Regions from separate parts of the Pseudovibrio sp. Ad26 genome, predicted to be linked through region 1. Evidence: riboswitches for the same ligand, from Rfam matches in the RefSeq annotation. Region 1 holds a riboswitch; each other region holds the start of a gene.

The links. A riboswitch is a leader RNA that binds a small molecule or an ion and turns the genes downstream of it on or off. The one in region 1 is predicted to bind thiamine pyrophosphate.
Region 2: it holds a riboswitch for thiamine pyrophosphate, as region 1 does, so the genes downstream of both, PsAD26_RS26130 (ABC transporter permease) here and PsAD26_RS22655 (hydroxyethylthiazole kinase) in region 1, are expected to answer to the same signal.
Region 3: it holds a riboswitch for thiamine pyrophosphate, as region 1 does, so the genes downstream of both, thiB (thiamine ABC transporter substrate binding subunit) here and PsAD26_RS22655 (hydroxyethylthiazole kinase) in region 1, are expected to answer to the same signal.

What each region holds. Positions count from the first base shown of each region.
Region 1 is NZ_LMCE01000095.1:285,203-290,694, reverse strand. It holds gene PsAD26_RS22665 (xanthine dehydrogenase family protein molybdopterin-binding subunit) at 1-1,487, shown strand, start outside; gene PsAD26_RS22660 (Lrp/AsnC ligand binding domain-containing protein) at 1,558-1,794, opposite strand; TPP riboswitch at 2,005-2,113, shown strand; gene PsAD26_RS22655 (hydroxyethylthiazole kinase) at 2,155-2,910, shown strand; gene thiD (bifunctional hydroxymethylpyrimidine kinase/phosphomethylpyrimidine kinase) at 2,910-3,713, shown strand; gene PsAD26_RS22645 (TRAP transporter substrate-binding protein) at 3,727-4,830, shown strand; gene PsAD26_RS22640 (OmpP1/FadL family transporter) at 5,124-5,492, shown strand, end outside.
Region 2 is NZ_LMCE01000147.1:43,492-48,983, forward strand. It holds gene rpoH (RNA polymerase sigma factor RpoH) at 1-8, shown strand, start outside; gene PsAD26_RS26120 (hypothetical protein) at 270-2,333, shown strand; gene PsAD26_RS26125 (ABC transporter substrate-binding protein) at 2,406-3,344, opposite strand; gene PsAD26_RS26130 (ABC transporter permease) at 3,371-4,129, opposite strand; TPP riboswitch at 4,256-4,363, opposite strand; gene PsAD26_RS26135 (hypothetical protein) at 4,493-5,492, opposite strand, start outside.
Region 3 is NZ_LMCE01000025.1:51,731-57,222, forward strand. It holds gene PsAD26_RS05415 (thiamine/thiamine pyrophosphate ABC transporter permease ThiP) at 1-777, opposite strand, end outside; gene thiB (thiamine ABC transporter substrate binding subunit) at 753-1,733, opposite strand; TPP riboswitch at 1,767-1,873, opposite strand; gene katG (catalase/peroxidase HPI) at 1,990-4,167, opposite strand; gene PsAD26_RS05430 (carbon starvation protein A) at 4,423-5,492, opposite strand, start outside.

The DNA.
Region 1 (5,492 bases):
TGATTGCCGCAAAACGTCTTGGTCATCCCGTGAAATGGCTTCAGGAACGTACTGAACACTTCATGTCTGATGCGCATGGCCGGGATAATGTATCCACGGCTGAGCTTGCGCTTGATGAAAACGGTAAGATGATCGGCCTCAAGGTGCATGTGCTTGCAAACATGGGCGCTTATCTGCATGAATTTGGCCCGGGCATTCCGCAGATCGGCATCACCATGACCCCCGGTCTTTACGATATCCCCGCAACATGGGTGGAAGCGACAGGCGTTTATACCAATACAGTGCCGGTGGATGCGTTCCGCGGGGCAGGGCGTCCGGAAGCGCTTTATCTGATGGAACGGCTGGCTGATAAGGCCGCGCATGAGATGGGTATGGATCCGGCGGAGTTTCGTCGTAAGAGCTTTATCCCCGACGCTGCCTTACCTTATACGACAGCGCTTGGCCGTATGTATGATACGGGTTCCTTTGGGGCTCATCTTACTAAGGCGCTCGACGAGATCCATTATTCGACGTTTGCGGAGCGTGAAGCGGAGAGCAAGGCAAAAGGTTTGTATCGCGGTGTTGGGCTATCGACTTATGTGGAGGCGTGTGCCTTTGCCGGCGGTGAAGAAGCCAAGCTTGAGCTGAATACGAACGGCAGCGTTACTTTGCTGATTGGAACGCAGAGCAACGGTCAGGGTCACGCCACTGCTTATGGCCAAGTCATTGCAGAACATCTTGGTTTGCAGCTTGATCAGGTTGAGATGGTGCAGGGGGATACGGACCGTGTGGCGACTGGCGGTGGTACCGGTGGATCGCGGTCTATTCCGATTGGCATGCCATCTGTGAAGGCGGCTTCTGAAACGCTGGTCAAGAAGATCAAGGAGATCGCCAGTGAGAAGCTTGAGGTTGGTGTTGGGGATCTCACACTTGAAGACGGGCAGGTGCGCGTGGTTGGTACCGACCAGCAGGTCAGCCTTGTTGATGTGGCTGGATCGCAACCGGATATCTTGAGTGCAGCGGAAAAAGTCATGCAGGATGAATGTACTTATCCAAATGGCACGCATGTGTGTGAGGTGGAGATTGATCCGGAAACGGGCAAGACGGACGTGGTCAGTTATGTGATTGTGGATGATTTTGGCGTGACGGTGAATCCGATGCTTCTGGCTGGTCAGGTGCATGGTGGTGCGGGGCAGGCGATCTCGCAGGCGTTGTGTGAGAACACGGTTTATGATGAAACCGGGCAGCTGCTGTCAGCGTCCTTCATGGACTATCATGTTGCGCGTGCTGATGATTTGCCGAATTTCGACTTCTCGACGAGCAATGTTCCTTCCACGACAAATGCGATGGGTATCAAAGGGGCTGGTGAGGCTGGTTCTATTGGAGCGGCGCCGGCGGTGATGAATGCTGTGCAGTATGCGCTGCGCAAGAATGCAGGTGTTGAGCATATAGATATGCCCGCGACGCCGGTTGCTGTGTGGAGCGCAATTCAGGATGCTCAAAGCTAAGTTATCAAGACTTTAGAGCTTGAAAAGAGATTGTGCAGGCGGGCTGGTGTCCCGCCTGTTTTCGTAGGTATCAGAACGCTTTGAAGGTGATGATGGTTCTGGTGTCCTGGATGCCATCGAAGACCTGAACCTTGTCAGCAACGAAGTGGCCGATGTCGTCGTCATCGTTGACGTAGAACTTGGCCAGCAGGTCGAAATCCCCGGAGGTGGAGTAGATTTCGGAGGCAACTTCTGCGTCCGCAATTGCATTGGCAACCTGATAGGTTTTTCCGAGCTGGCATTTGATCTGTACAAAGAACGGAATCATTAATCTGCTATCCTTCTGTCCCGTAAGACTGATTTGTCTTTCAGGGCTGCGCTCAAAATTGAGTTTGCGTTGTTTTGTGAGCATTTTGCGTTGAAGCTGCGTTTTTTTGCAAGCTTTTGCGTTTTTTAAGCGAAATTTACCCCCAGTTGCCTTTTGTCGCTGCCTCTCGTTTCCGCTTGCAGTTCGCTCTCTTGTTTGCTAGCAAAAAATTCTAACCAATGGGGGTGCTCGGCAGTGACTGACGGGCTGAGAGGCGGAAGGCCAACTCCTAGAACCTGATCCGGATTGTGCCGGCGGAGGGAATTGGGATGAGTACCAAGGTAATCGTTCCCGCCGTAATCGATAGGGAAGCGAAAACAAATGTCCTACACAGCTGAAAATCTTTGGCAGGTTTTTGAGAGCGTGCGCGAGCGTGGTGTGCGAGTTCATTGCCTGACGAACTCTGTTGCTCAGAGCATCACGGCGAATGTGATGCTGGCTTGTAATATTGTGCCGTCAATGACGTCTGCTCATGATGAAATTCCTGCATTTACTGAGAGTGTTGACGGATTGCTCCTCAATCTTGGTACGCTGGATGGTAAGCGACGACATGGTATCCGGCTGGGGCTTGAAGGGGCGGCCAAGAAATCTATGCCCGTGGTGTTGGACCCGGTTAAAGTAGATCGCTCAGACATTCGCATGGAGTTTGCCAAGGACATTTTGAAAGAGAACGTTTCAATCCTCAAAGCCAATATGGGTGAGAGCGCTGGGCTTGGTGGAGCTGTCACCGAGAACACGCTGGTTGTGCGCACTGGTATTGAGGACGCTGTGTTTGGCCGTGAGACAACCTACACCGTGGGCAATGGGCATGCTTATATGGACAAGGTGACTGGCATTGGCTGTGCGCTGGGCGGTGTGCTGGCTGGTTTTGCCGCTGTTGAGCCGGATAAGGAACTTGCCGTGCTTGCTGCGCTTGCTGTCTATGGTGTATGCGGCGAGATTGCCGCAGAGCAGGCGAACGGGCCGGGAAGCTTCACTCCAGCTTTCATAGATACCCTTTATAGCTTGAAGGCTGACCAGTTCAACGAGCGTCTCAAGCTCGAAACAATGAATAATAAAGGTGGGGTATTGGCCTAATGAGTGCGATTGCAGTCACAATTGCAGGGTCGGATTCCGGTGGTGGTGCCGGAATTCAAGCAGACCTGAAGGCCTTTTCGGCTCGCGGTGTCTATGGGGCCAGTGTCATCACTGCACTGACGGCCCAAAACACCAAAGGTGTGACAGGTATTCATGATGTGCCGCCAGCATTTGTGGCGGAGCAGATGGATGCTGTTTTTTCTGATCTGAAGGTGGATGCCGTGAAAATCGGCATGCTTTCACAGCCAGAGATTATCGATGTTATTGCCACAAAGCTGGCGGAATATGATGTTAAGTGCGTCGTCCTTGATCCGGTGATGGTGGCAACTTCCGGAGATGTTTTGCTGCAAAACTCCGCTGTTTCTGTGTTGAAGCAGAAGTTGTTTCCAATTGCGGCGTTGATTACGCCAAACATGCAGGAAGCGGCCTTTTTGCTTGGGCAGCCGATGGCTGGATCTCGTGAAGACATGCACAGACAAGCGTTACTGCTGCTGGATTTGGGTGCAAATGGGGTTCTGCTGAAAGGCGGGCATGGATCTGATGAAACCTGTGACGACCTCTTCCTCTCCGGTGATGTGGAGCGGTGGTATACAGCTCCACGATATGAAACGAAGAATACGCATGGGACGGGCTGCACCTTGTCCTCTGCGATTGCAGCGGAGCTTGCCAAAGGGCTAGCGCTGCAAGATGCTATTGGTGAAGCAAAAGAGTATATTAGTCAGGCGATCAAAGCTGCGGATACGCTTGATATAGGCGAGGGACATGGGCCTGTGCATCATTTCCATGAATTCTGGTCTGAGTAATAAGGCGGAGATAATGACCAAGAACAAAGAAAACAATCTGACCCGCCGTCAGGCGCTTGGGCTTACAGCCGGAGCGGTTGCTGGAAGCGTTGCACTTGCTGCGCCAGCACTGGCTCAGGATGCTGATCCGGTCATCGAATGGCGTATGGTGACCAGCTGGCCGAAGAACCTGCCAGGCCCTGGAATGTCTGCGCAACGCATTTGTGATCGCATCAACATTATGAGCAATGGCCGGATGCGTGTTCGCCTGTTTGCTGCTGGTGAGCTGGTTCCGGCTTTTGAGGTGTTTGACGCTGTTTCAAGCGGTACTGCACAGATGGGCCATTCAGCTGCCATGTACTGGGCTGGCAAGATGCCCGGATCAGTGTTCTTTACGACAATTCCGTTCGGCCTTTTGCCTCAGGAACACACTGCATGGGTGGATCAGCTTGGTGGTCAGGAGCTCTGGGATGATCTTTACGCGCCATTTGGTGTGAAGCCGTTTATGGGGGGCAACACTGGCCCAACCATGGCTGGCTGGTATCGTGATCCTGTTGAGACGCTGGATGACCTGAAAGGCCGGAAGCTCCGTATCGCTGGCCTTGGTGGTGAGATCTTGCGTAAGCTTGGTGTTACTCCGGTCAATATTCCAGCCTCCGAGATTTTCACCAGTCTGCAAACGCGTGTGGTTGATGGTGTCGAGTTCCTTGGTCCATGGAGCGACAGTGCGCTGGGCTTTCAGAAGCTGATCAAATACTACTACGGTCCGGGCTTCAATAAGCCGAATGGCACGGGTGAGGCTATCGTGAACGCTGTTGCGCTGGAGGGGCTGTCTCCAGAACTACAGGTGGTGGTTGAAGAGGCTTGCCGCGTGGAAGCTGATCTTGCACTGTCTGAAGCAAATGCGCAGAACGCTGCCAGCCTGAAAGTACTGCAGGAAGAGCATGGTGTTGAAGTGCGTGAGTTCCCGGAAGAGGTGTTGACTGCCCTGAAGGAAACCAGTGCTGAGGTGCTGGATGTTTACACCCAGAAAGACAAGAGGGCTCGTAAGATTTATGAGAGTTACATAGAAGCGCAGAAGCTTCTGGCGGGGTGGAGCGCTCTTTCATTGGGCAAAAACATCTCTGCAAGAGGTTAGTCGGCAGATCAAATCGTGTTTGAAGGGCCCTCCATATGGAGGGCCTTTTGTTATGCGGAAGTTTTGTCACAGAAAATGTTTCAGTGTACCTGCCTGAAATGCGAATAACCAAGTGATTGTGAGCCCGCTAGGTATTGTTGTTTTGTGAAGTTAGCTCCCTTTACCCTTAAATATGCCAGTGCAATTAGTTTGTAACATTTTCCATTCTAGTGAAGAGAGCCGAATCAATAAGTAACTCGTAGTTTGATCATGGCACTGCTTGATTGTTTTCTTGAGAACAGAAAGTACCGTGCATGTCCAGATATCTACCCATTACGATCGCTAGTCTTTCTTCTTTGCTGATTGCGTCTGATGCTTTTGCCGGTGCTTTTGCTGTTCGTGAGCAATCGGCGTGGTATCAGGGACTTTCCTTTGCGGGAAATGCGACTATCTCAAAAAGCCTTTCCAGTATGTATTGGAATCCGGCGACCATGACTGGTCATGACGGTGTGCAGGCGGAAACCTCGCAGACCATCGTGTTTCCACGTGCAACGATTGATCTGGATACGGCGACGATTGATGCACTGGGTATTCCTGTAACGGGGGTGCCATATTCCTCCGGTGATATTGGAGTGGATGCCTGGGTGCCTGCGGGATACGGGACCTGGAAGATCAATGACCGT
Region 2 (5,492 bases), on a different contig from region 1:
GTGCATAAAGTGTGCTCCCCTCACGGGGCTACCGATTTCTCAGGTAAGGCTAAAACTTAAAGCAACTCGCTCAGTCAACACGACAGCAAAGTGCTTTAAGACGCCCAGCTGCATAAAAGTTGAGTTGAATTAACTTAAAATACAAATCAACTGTAGGAACACCCTTTTAAATAAACAGCTAAGCTTGTCGTCCCCTCAGAGCTTTCCTAAGGTCAATGATGAGGGGAATTTATGTGAGTTGGGTCACTTCCCCTTTTGGGGGGAATTACATGTTCGGCACTAGCTGGCTGTCACAAACCAACCGTGCACTTGCGGCGGTTGTATCCTGTCTATTCATTGCAATAGCAATACTGGTCCGCACCCTATACCCGCAGGTACTGGATAACGTCGGATATCTCAGCCAAAACGCGCTGCAATTGGCATGGCCAAACACAACTTCTACGCCGCCAGTTTACACGATCCATCTTACACCAGAATCAAACCAGCAAACGCAGGAGCCGATATATCAGCGTCTGGAGCTTGCACAAACCCTTCAAAAACTGGGGGAGTATAATCCCAAGCTTCTGATTATAGATGCAGACTTCACAAAAGCCGATCCGACCTCCCCCACCTTAAGAAGCAGAACCTACGACGATCTGCAGCCCTCATTGCGGGCAATTTATCCAAATCACGACCTGCTCTTACAAACCATCATCTCCCATTACCCAGTCCTGCTCAGCAGACCGTTGAGCAAGGCCGTAGCTGAAAAACCTCCTCTTTCCAACTACATAAGGTTCTCGCAGGCCACAGGATATCAAAGCGACACCCAATACGCACACGGTTTAAACGCGCTGCTCTATCCACTTCAACTCCAAAGCGACACAGCGCAGTTGCCATCTCTCGCATTAACGGCATGGAGCCTGTCCAATCAGACAAACACGCAACCGTTCCAAGTCACGCAATCAGAAAATGGCTATCAGCTGAAAAGCACTAATCTGCAGATTCCTGTCACTGCAGAGACAGAAATGCTGGTGTTCAAAACAAGTAATACCAGCAATTTCATCCTTGCGGCGAGCGATGTCTTAAAGAACAGAGTATCCTCCAAACTCTGGCCACCAGCTTCTGGAAGTCACTTCGTCATCGGTACTCAGGACAGAAGTTCAGAACGACATGCACAGGCACTGCAAACACTTCAGTCTGGCAACTTCCTCAATATACCCACCTGGGCACAATACGCTGAAATCCTGGCACTAATCGGATTTGGCATCGCCATTGCGATCATATCCGCCACGCAAGGTTTCTGGTTAAGTCTGTCACTTACAGGCGTCGCAGTCTTGGTCATCAACGGAGTTGCATTCCACCAATTCGCTCTGCAAAACACCGTCCTTGAGCCATTCTTCCCATCCTTCGTTGTCCTGCTGATATTCGCTTTCTCCTGCACAATCCGGCGTGTGACATTCAAGAGTCACAGAAACCAAACAACTGAACGATTTGCAGGAATTCTTTCTCCCAAACAAATGCAAAAGGTACTGGCGAAGTCAGAGCAACTCCCTCTGGAGGGTCAGCAACGTGAAATCACGAGCCTCTCGACACGTTTGAGGCACTTTCACCGGTATTATGAAGGTTTGTCTCCTCAGGATCTCGCAGGCTTCTCCAACGGCTTCCAAACAGCTCATCTCGATGAAGTGCATATCCACGATGGTACACTGAACACGCTGAGTACATCCGGCCTGAATGCTTACTGGAACGCACCGCTCGATGATCCATTCCATGCTGCCCATGGCTGCCGAACAGCGATTGAAATGCAGAAGCAAATGAAGCGCTTCAATCTCAAGGACCGATTCAATTTCAACCAGAAAAATATGAAAGACCACGCAGTCACAATCGATATCGGCATCTCAACCGGCCTGGCAACGCTTGGCGAAACAGGTACACGGCGTCATTTCAGATATGCGCCACTCGGCAAATGCGTTGATTTAGCAGAAGATTTGGCTCGACATTGCAAAGATGCCGGTCACAGCGTTCTTATGTGCGAAACCACACGCGGTCAGATGCCTGAACTGGCGGCATTGGAGACAATTCCAGTCAAAACCAGCCGTTACCAGATGCGTTCGTTTGCGTTGCTAGGTGATCCGTCGCTCGCCTTCTCAGAAAACTTCCTCAAGCTCAAGAACGTCCACTGCAACATGGTCTTCGCGCTGTTTGAAGAGAATGACAAGAAGAAAGCCCTAACACTGGTAGATGAATGCAAATCACTCTCTGAGGGCGAGTACAACACCATCTATGCTGCTTTTGAGAAATACATCCTCAGCGATCTGGCTCAACACGAAGCGGTCAAGGATGCAGCGCAATAACGGCATTTAGCCTACAAATAAAAAGAGCCCCCGAAACTCGGAGGCTCAAATTTTAGTTTAGACCTATACCGGTTAGCGCAGTTCAACCGCGTAGGTTTCAACTGGAGGCGCTGTTTTAATGAGCCCCTGCTCAATCAGAAAGTTTGCAAACCGTTCATAGCGACCATTGTCCAAAGCAGCTGGACGGCTGGCAAAACGCGGCAGAGTATCCGCCCAGGCACGCTTGTTCAGCTCATCATCCAGATTTGGATAGATCTCAAGGAAGCTCTTCCAGGAGTCCTGCGGATTATTAAGCAGATAAACGGTAGCCGCCTCAATCGCATTGATGAACTTCTTCAAACGCGGATCATCCAGCTTGTCTTTGTGAGCCACATAAATCAGCTCATCATAGACTGGCACACCGTTCTCTTCAGGATAAAACGCGCGGCCTTTCGCACCTTCAATCTCCATCTGGTTCAGCTCGAAGTTACGGTAACCACCAATCACCGCATCAACCTGCCCAGCCATCAGAGATGGTGAGAGCGAGAAGTTTACGTTGATCAGCTCCACATCGTCAGAACTTAGGCCTGCATTGGAAAGCATCTTCCCAAGCATGGCGTTCTCAAACCCGGATGTGGAATAACCAATACGCTTGCCTTTCAGGTCTGCAATCTCCTTGATCGGTCCGTCTTCCAAAACAATTAGCGTGTTCAGAGGTGTAGAGACCAGCGTCCCGATCCGCATCAACGGCATGCCCTCATCAATTTGCGGGTGCAACGTCTGCTGATAGGAAACTGCAATATCACCCTGCCCTGCTGCAACAAGCTTTGGTGGCATGGAAGGATCAGCAGGCTCAATCAGCTCAACTTCAAGGCCCTCTTTTTCAAAGAAACCCCGTGCCTTGGCAACCACGATTGGTGCATGGTCTGGATTCGCAAACCAGTCCAGCAGCAAAGTCAGCTTATCTGCGGCCTGCACCTGAAGTGTGCTCGCAAGCATTGCAGCACTAAACAGCATACCTAGTTTTTTCATAAGGTTACGTCCTCATACTCTGAGACCTAGATCTCTTTCTGCCAATAGATCATCCGAGAAGTGGCGAACTCAACAACTGCCCTCAGGCTCAACACCATCACCGCAAGCAAAATCAGCGCTGCAAACATAGTCGCTGTCTGCATGCGTGCATTGGACTGCAGCATGATGAAAGCCAGCCCACCTTTTGCACCAACCCACTCTCCAACCACCGCCCCAATAGGAGCAAACACCGCTGCAATGCGCATACCAGAGGCCAGAGACGGCAAAGCGGCTGGAATGCGAATGTAGCGAAGTGTCTGCCAGCGGTTCAGGCCGTGCAGCTTACCAAGATCAAGCAGTGACTGATCAGTCCTCCGCAAACCATCGAAGAAAGTCGAGGTCACAGAAAAGAAGATCACAATCACAGCCATCACAACCTTGGAGGCCAGCCCAAAGCCGAACCACAGCACCAAAAGTGGGGCTATTGCAAACACAGGAAGAGATTGGGTTGCTGCAATTGGAGGCAGCAGAAACAGGCGTATCCGGTCAGACATTGCCAGCAAAACAGCAAGCAAGGCCCCAGCACTCACGCCAAAGAGAAAGCCGAGAACGGTCTCCCAAGCGGTAATGCCTGCATGATGCAGCAGAAAAACGCCCTGATTGAGAAAAGCGGAAAAAACCGCCGCCGGACCTGGCAAGAGAAACGGAGGAAACTCTCCAATCCGAACCACACTTTCCCAAATGGCGATAAAAAGCAAAATCCCGAAAAGACTTCGGAGAATTCGTTTCAAAGCTCGCTTCAGCATGCAGACTCCCAACAATGGTATTGGGCATCACAAACAGGCGGAAGAACGGAGCTACATTAGCTCTCTGGGATGTTTTCAGCACAGGATCTCCCGTTACAGCAAAATGCAAACATGGAGATCCGGGAAGAATGGCTCAGGTCCCGTCCCTTCGCCGGCATTACCCGGATCAGGTTCAAAGGGTTTAGCTCATCGCAATCTCAGCTTTTCGAAAGAAAAGCACCCCTCGGAATAGCAAGGAACATGCGCGTTTCTGCTGAAGGATGCAAGCAGATTTTGCTCTGACGGACGACAGCATAATGAAAAAGGCCTCAGCTCTGAGAGAGCCAAGGCCTTTGAAATCTGATCTAAACAGCTGAAACTAGATTACTTCCAGCTCTTGATTGCCTGTGCGATAACTTTGTTGCCGGTTGTACCTTTTTCAAAGGTCAACATTGCACGGCGACCGCTGTTGTACAGCAGTGGAACATCAATCCACTCACGCTCAGCAAGACGCTTCAGATTCTTCGCTTTTTCTTCATCACTGTCAGACAGCGCAATCCAGAAGAGAGTGTCAGAAACCTTCACGGCAGCACCATCAAGCGGATCACCTGCTTCCGACTCTGTCTTCTTCAGGATCAGGCCAGGCACCTTCTCAACACCCTTTCCATCAAACCCTTCTGGGAAGATGAAGTTCAGCTCAAGCAAATGACTCGCTGGCAAAGATCGATCACTATTCGGCTTCAATGTCATCTCAACAGAGAAGTTACGAGATGGTAGCGTCGCAACAGCCTTGATGACAGAATCGCCGTTAGCTTCATCCAGTGACCAAACAACGTTCCCACGTGATGCAGAACCTGCTGCACCCGGCGTCAAGGCCTCTTCGTAAAGTATGCTCTGTTGTGCAACAGGAGAAACCGCAGCTTCCGTTCCAATGGTTTCAGCTGGCGGAACAGAGTTGGTCTCAACTGCAGTACTTTGCTGTGCAGGTTCCGTCACCGGCAGAACCTGCGCAGAAGGTGTGTCTTCTGCCGGCGCTGCTGGAGCTTCGACCACACGCACGACTGGAGGCTCAGTTACTGTCTCGGTTGGCGCTGCGCTGGACGAATTCCGGGTAATCCGGGTCGTCTGCACCCGTGTCGCATCCGGAGAAACCTTTGCCCCTTCATCAGATGGCAATAAGCGGTCGGTGTTCTTCTTCGGCGTGCGTTCCGGCTGAACCCGAAGCGGCTCATCTTCATTAGAAGGTGCGCTTTCTGGCGCAACAGTCTCACCGGTTTCAACTGGAAGCACTAAAGAGAGAATAACATCGCGCAGACTATAGACACCTGCGGTAACACCCAAGATTATCAGTATGACCACAATTATACCGACAATACCCGATGTA
Region 3 (5,492 bases), on a different contig from region 1:
ACCGCGCGAAAGCTTTAGGGCTGCAAAGGCTGCTGCAGCAGTGAGCGTGAGTTGCAATGCAGAAAGCAGCGCGGCCCGTCCAAGATCAAAGTCATATGTAAATGCCTGATAGATCGCCAGCTCAATCGTTGTTGCCCGTGGCCCCCCACCAAGTGTCAGAGCAACAGCAAAGCTTGTCAGGCAGATAGCAAAGATCACAGCCAGTGCGCCGGGTAAAATGCGGGTGAGCATGGGCAGTTCGATCAGTCGAAACAGAGCTTTTCCATCACACCCCAGCTGTGCAGCAAGGCGAAAACGCTCTGAAGGGACTTCTTGCCACCCTTGTAAAATTAATCGAGTTGCAAGCGGAAGGTTGAAGAAAACATGGGCCAACACAACACCGTGGAGGCCATAGATGCGGATAGGCGAAGCGCCGAAATAGACAAGCACATCAGATATCCAGCCTGCACGGCCAAACACTTGCAGTAGCCCAAGAATGGCAACGATAACTGGAAGAATGAAGGGGGCACCAAGCAATGCTATGAGCAAACTGCGACCTGGAAACCGACGTCGTGCCAAGGCCCGTGCAACGGGCACAGCCAGTGCCACACTGATCACGGCAGAAAGCACGGCTTGAGTAAGCGTAAACTTGAGAGCAGGCCAGTCGGAAGAGGAAAAGCCATGGCCCGCTTCTGCACGCAATGCAACTGCAGCCAGCGTGCCAAGTATAAGTGCCGCGACAAGAAATGCCGCGGCAACACCGGGAAGCGAACTTACTGGCTGAGCGCTTCTAGCCATTCCGGCAGAGCCTCACTTCTTGCAGCAGCAGCTTCTTCAGGTTTAAAGAACAAAGCTTTCTCAGGCACCTTTAATGTGTCAAAGCCAGCAGGCAAACCACCTTCTGGTGTCACAGCAGGATACATCCAGTTGGTCGTTGGAATGATTGTCTGGAAAGCGTCTGAAACCATGAAGTTCAGGAATTTGTCTGCCAGCTCAGGCTGATCAGTTCCGGCAAGTTTTGCCGCCACTTCAACCTGCATGTAATGGCCTTCTTCAAACGCGGCAGTGGTCTTACTGTTATCTTCTTCAGCAATCAGATGATATGCCGGTGATGTGGTGTAGCTGAGCACCATGTCCGCTTCCCCATCAAGGAAAAGACCATAAGCTTCGGACCAGCCTTTTGTAACGGTCACGATGTTGTCGGAAAGGTCCGCCCAGACATCAGCAGCTTCATCTCCGTAAGCCGCTTTCACCCATAGCAGCAGGCCAAGGCCTGGCGTTGAGGAGCGTGGGTCCTGAATAAGGATCTTGGCATCACTCTTTGCAAGCTCGCGGAAGTTGGTTGGTACGGTTTCGCCATTCTTGTGTACGAAGGCAAAGTAGCCCCAGTCGTACGGCACAAAGGTTTCATCAGCCCATTCCACTGGCAGCGTGTATTGGGCCTCAACAGCGTGCGGTGCAAACAGGCCAGTTTTCTTGGCAGTCTCAACAAGATTGGTATCTAAGCCCAGTACCACATCGGCATCTGAGTTTTGACCCTCAAGGCGAATGCGGGAAAGCAGTGCTGCGCCGTCTTCGATGCCAACAAGTTTCAGGTCACACTCACATACAGCTTCAAACGCTTCTTCCACTTTTGGGCCTGGGCCCCAGTCAGAAACAAAGCTGTCATAGGTGTAAACTGTCAGTTGAGGCTTCTCAGCAGCCATCGCTGATGTTGCAGTGAGTAGTCCCGCAGCAATTAACAGATGTTTCAAGTCATCCTCCATTGCGGCGAGAGGGCAAGGATGGATGAAACCGGTACCCTTCCCTCCGCCGGTTCTAGCCGGTTCAGGTTCAACGGGTTCGCCACTAAAGCATCTCAGCACGACAAATACGCGCACCCCGAGGTCAAGAGGTTCTTAACCGGAAAACCACAGGAGCGCAACCGGATATAGCTGGGGTAGAGAGGGCACCTGTATGGAGTTGCAAGAGGAAGCCCGGGCAGTGTCCTGTCCGGGCTTATCTTATTTATTAGGCTGCCAGGTCAAAGCGGTCGGCGTTCATGACCTTGGTCCATGTTGCCACGAAGTCGCGGACGAACTTTTCGTGGTTGTCATCTTGAGCGTACACTTCAGCGTATGCTCGTAGGACTGAGTTGGAGCCAAACACAAGGTCAGCGCTGGTTGCAGTCCACTTTGGCTTGCCAGATTTCCGGTCACGGATCTCATAGGTACCATCCTTGAGTGGATGCCAGCTGTTGTCCATGTCGGTCAGGTTGACAAAGAAGTCTGTCGTCAGCTGACCTTCTCGGTCAGTGAAGACACCGTGCTTTGATCCGCCATAATTGGCACCAAGAACACGCAGACCACCAACGAGCGCAGTCATTTCCCATCCGGTCAGGCGGAGGAGCTGTGCACGATCCAGCATCATTTCTTCCGGGCTAACAGCGTACTCTTGCTTCTGCCAGTTACGGAAGCCATCAGAAATAGGCTCCAATACAGAGAAGGATGTGGCATCAGTCATCGCATCAGTGGCATCTCCACGACCAGAAGCAAATGGAACTTCTACGTTGAAACCAGCTGCCTTGATGGCATTTTCTAAACCAACGTTCCCTGCCAGCACGATCACATCTGCAACTGAGGCTCCTGCCTCTGCCGCAATCGGTTCAAGCACAGCCAGAACTTTGGTCAGGCGGTCAGGCTCATTACCAACCCAATCCTTTTGAGGAGCAAGGCGGATGCGAGCACCGTTAGCACCACCGCGCATATCGGAACCGCGATAGGTCCGCGCGCTGTCCCAAGCGGTTTTGATCAGGTCTTCATTGCTCAAACCACTTGATGAGATTTTTGCTTTCACAGCAGCAACATCATAGTTGGTGCTGCCTGCTGGAACAGGATCCTGCCAGATGAGCTCTTCTTTCGGTACATCCGGGCCAAGATAGTTTGCCTTCGGTCCCATGTCGCGGTGGGTCAGCTTGAACCACGCACGTGCAAATGTATCTCTGAAATATTCAGGATCTGCGATGAACTTCTGACAGTATTCGTTGTAGATCGGGTCAACCTTCATCGCCATATCCGCATCAGTCATGATTGGATTATGACGAACGGACGGGTCGGTTGGATCGATAGGCTTGTCTTCTTCCTTGATGGAGACGGGTTCCCATTGCCACGCGCCAGCGGGAGATTTTACCTGCTCCCATTCATGGCCGAACAGCATATCGAAAAAGCCCATATCAAATGTGGTTGGGTGTGTGGTCCACGCACCTTCTATGCCAGAGGTAAAGGCATTCGTTGCCTTGCCGTCTTGTCCAGGATTGGACCAGCCCAATCCCTGTTCGTCCAGACCAGCGGCTTCTGGTGCGACACCGATGTTGTCGACGGCACCCCGTCCATGGGTCTTACCAACAGTATGACCACCACAGGTCAACGCTGCAGTTTCCTCGTCATTCATTGCCATACGAGCAAAAGTTTCTCGGATCTGATCAGCCGTTTTTTGCGGACCGGGAACGCCATTCACGCCTTCCGGGTTCACGTAGATCAGGCCCATATGAGTAGCGGCAAGCGGGTTTTCTAGCGTTGAAGGATCATCCAGATCGTCATAACGCTCTTCACTACGTGCGAGCCATTCTTTTTCAGATCCCCAATAGGTGTCGATTTCTGGCCCCCAGATGTCCTCACGGCCAAATCCGAAACCAAAGGTTTTCAGACCCATGGAGTCATAGGCGATTGTACCTGCGAGGATAATCAAATCAGCCCAGGAAAGAGCATTGCCGTACTTCTTCTTGATAGGCCAAAGCAAACGGCGCGCTTTATCGAGGCTTGCGTTATCAGGCCAGGAGTTAAGCGGGGCAAAGCGAATGTTACCGGAACCGCCACCACCGCGACCATCTGCAAGACGATAAGAGCCAGCTGTGTGCCATGAAAGGCGGATCATCAGGCCGCCATAATGGCCCCAATCCGCTGGCCACCAGTCCTGACTGTCGGTCATAAGCGCATGGACGTCTGCCTTCACCGCTTCGAAGTCGAGTGATTTGACAGCATCATGATAGTTGAAGCCTGGGTCCATCGGGTTGGTACGCGCACCATGTTGATGGAGGATGTCGAGATTCAAAGCATCAGGCCACCATCGGGTAACCGGCTTATCCATCGATGTATTCGCGCCATGTACCACCGGACAAACACCGGCTGTCTTGACATCGTTACCGTGCATTGCTGTCTCCACTATCTAATTTGGCTCTTGCTGGTTTTGACGTAGCGTTTACCTTAAGCGGTGAGACGAAACGATGCATCCAGCAAATTCTAGACTGAATATAGGTCGCCAAACACATTAAGTGAAATTGCATCTTTTGCACGATGCGATAAGTTTTTCTTATTTATAGTGAAATTTGGAAGGCTGGTAAGTACAAAAAAACAGCGCAGGGACTAGGGTCCTTGCGCTGTTTTGCTTTGGCGAGTGGAGGGAGGGTTACTCGCCAGGTTCAAGCACGTCTTCGTGGTCGACGACTTTACCCTTCACCTTCACCCAGACTGCTGAGGCAATCAGCAGGGCTGCGAGGATGCCGCCGATGGTGGAGACCGTCATTGGCAGGCCAAACCCAAGTTTGGTGGAGTTCAGCAGGAAGGTCACAACAACGGTAGTCATGAAGGTTGCCGGAATAGTGCAGATCCAATGCAGCTTGTTATGGCGCAGCAGATAGGCAGCTGCAGTCCAAAGCATCAGTGCGGCAGTTGCCTGATTGGCGACGCCGAAGTAACGCCAGATCACGCCGAAATCCACTTGAGTAAGGAGTGCTCCTCCAATGAACAGGGGGATCGCCAGCAGTAAGCGCTTTGGCATCTGGTTCTGTGGCATGTTGAAGAACTCAGCAAGGATCAGGCGCGCTGAGCGGAATGCAGTATCGCCAGAAGTGATTGGCAGAATAATCACGCCGAGCACCGCAAGGAAGCCACCAAATGCGCCTAAAAGACCGTTGGATGCTTCATAAACCAGGTTCGCAGGATTGCCGCCCATGCCTTCTGCAAGGCCTTCAACACCGCCGAAGAAGGACAGAGCAATTGCGCACCAGATAATCGCGATAACGCCTTCACCAATCATCGCACCGTAAAAGACGAAGCGACCATTTTCCTCATTTTCCATGCAACGGGCCATCAGGGGGGACTGTGTGGCATGGAAGCCGGAGATCGCACCACAAGCAATAGTGATGAACAGAGCAGGCCACAGTGGCATGTCATTCGGGTTCAGGTTCTGGAAGAAATCGCCAGCTTCAACACCTGGCAGCATGGTGTGTTCGCTGGACAGCAGCAAAGCGACCGTCAAGCCCACAGACATAAACACCAGTAATGCGCCGAAGAAAGGGTAGAAGCGCCCGATGATCTTGTCGACAGGAACGATGGTGGCGATCAGGTAGTATGCGAATATGCAAACCAGGAAGATGGTAACATCAACACCAGTCAGGCGGCCGAGCAGGCTTGCCGGAGCAGACACGAACACGACGCCCACGAGCAAAAGCAAAACAATTGCAAAGATGTTCATGA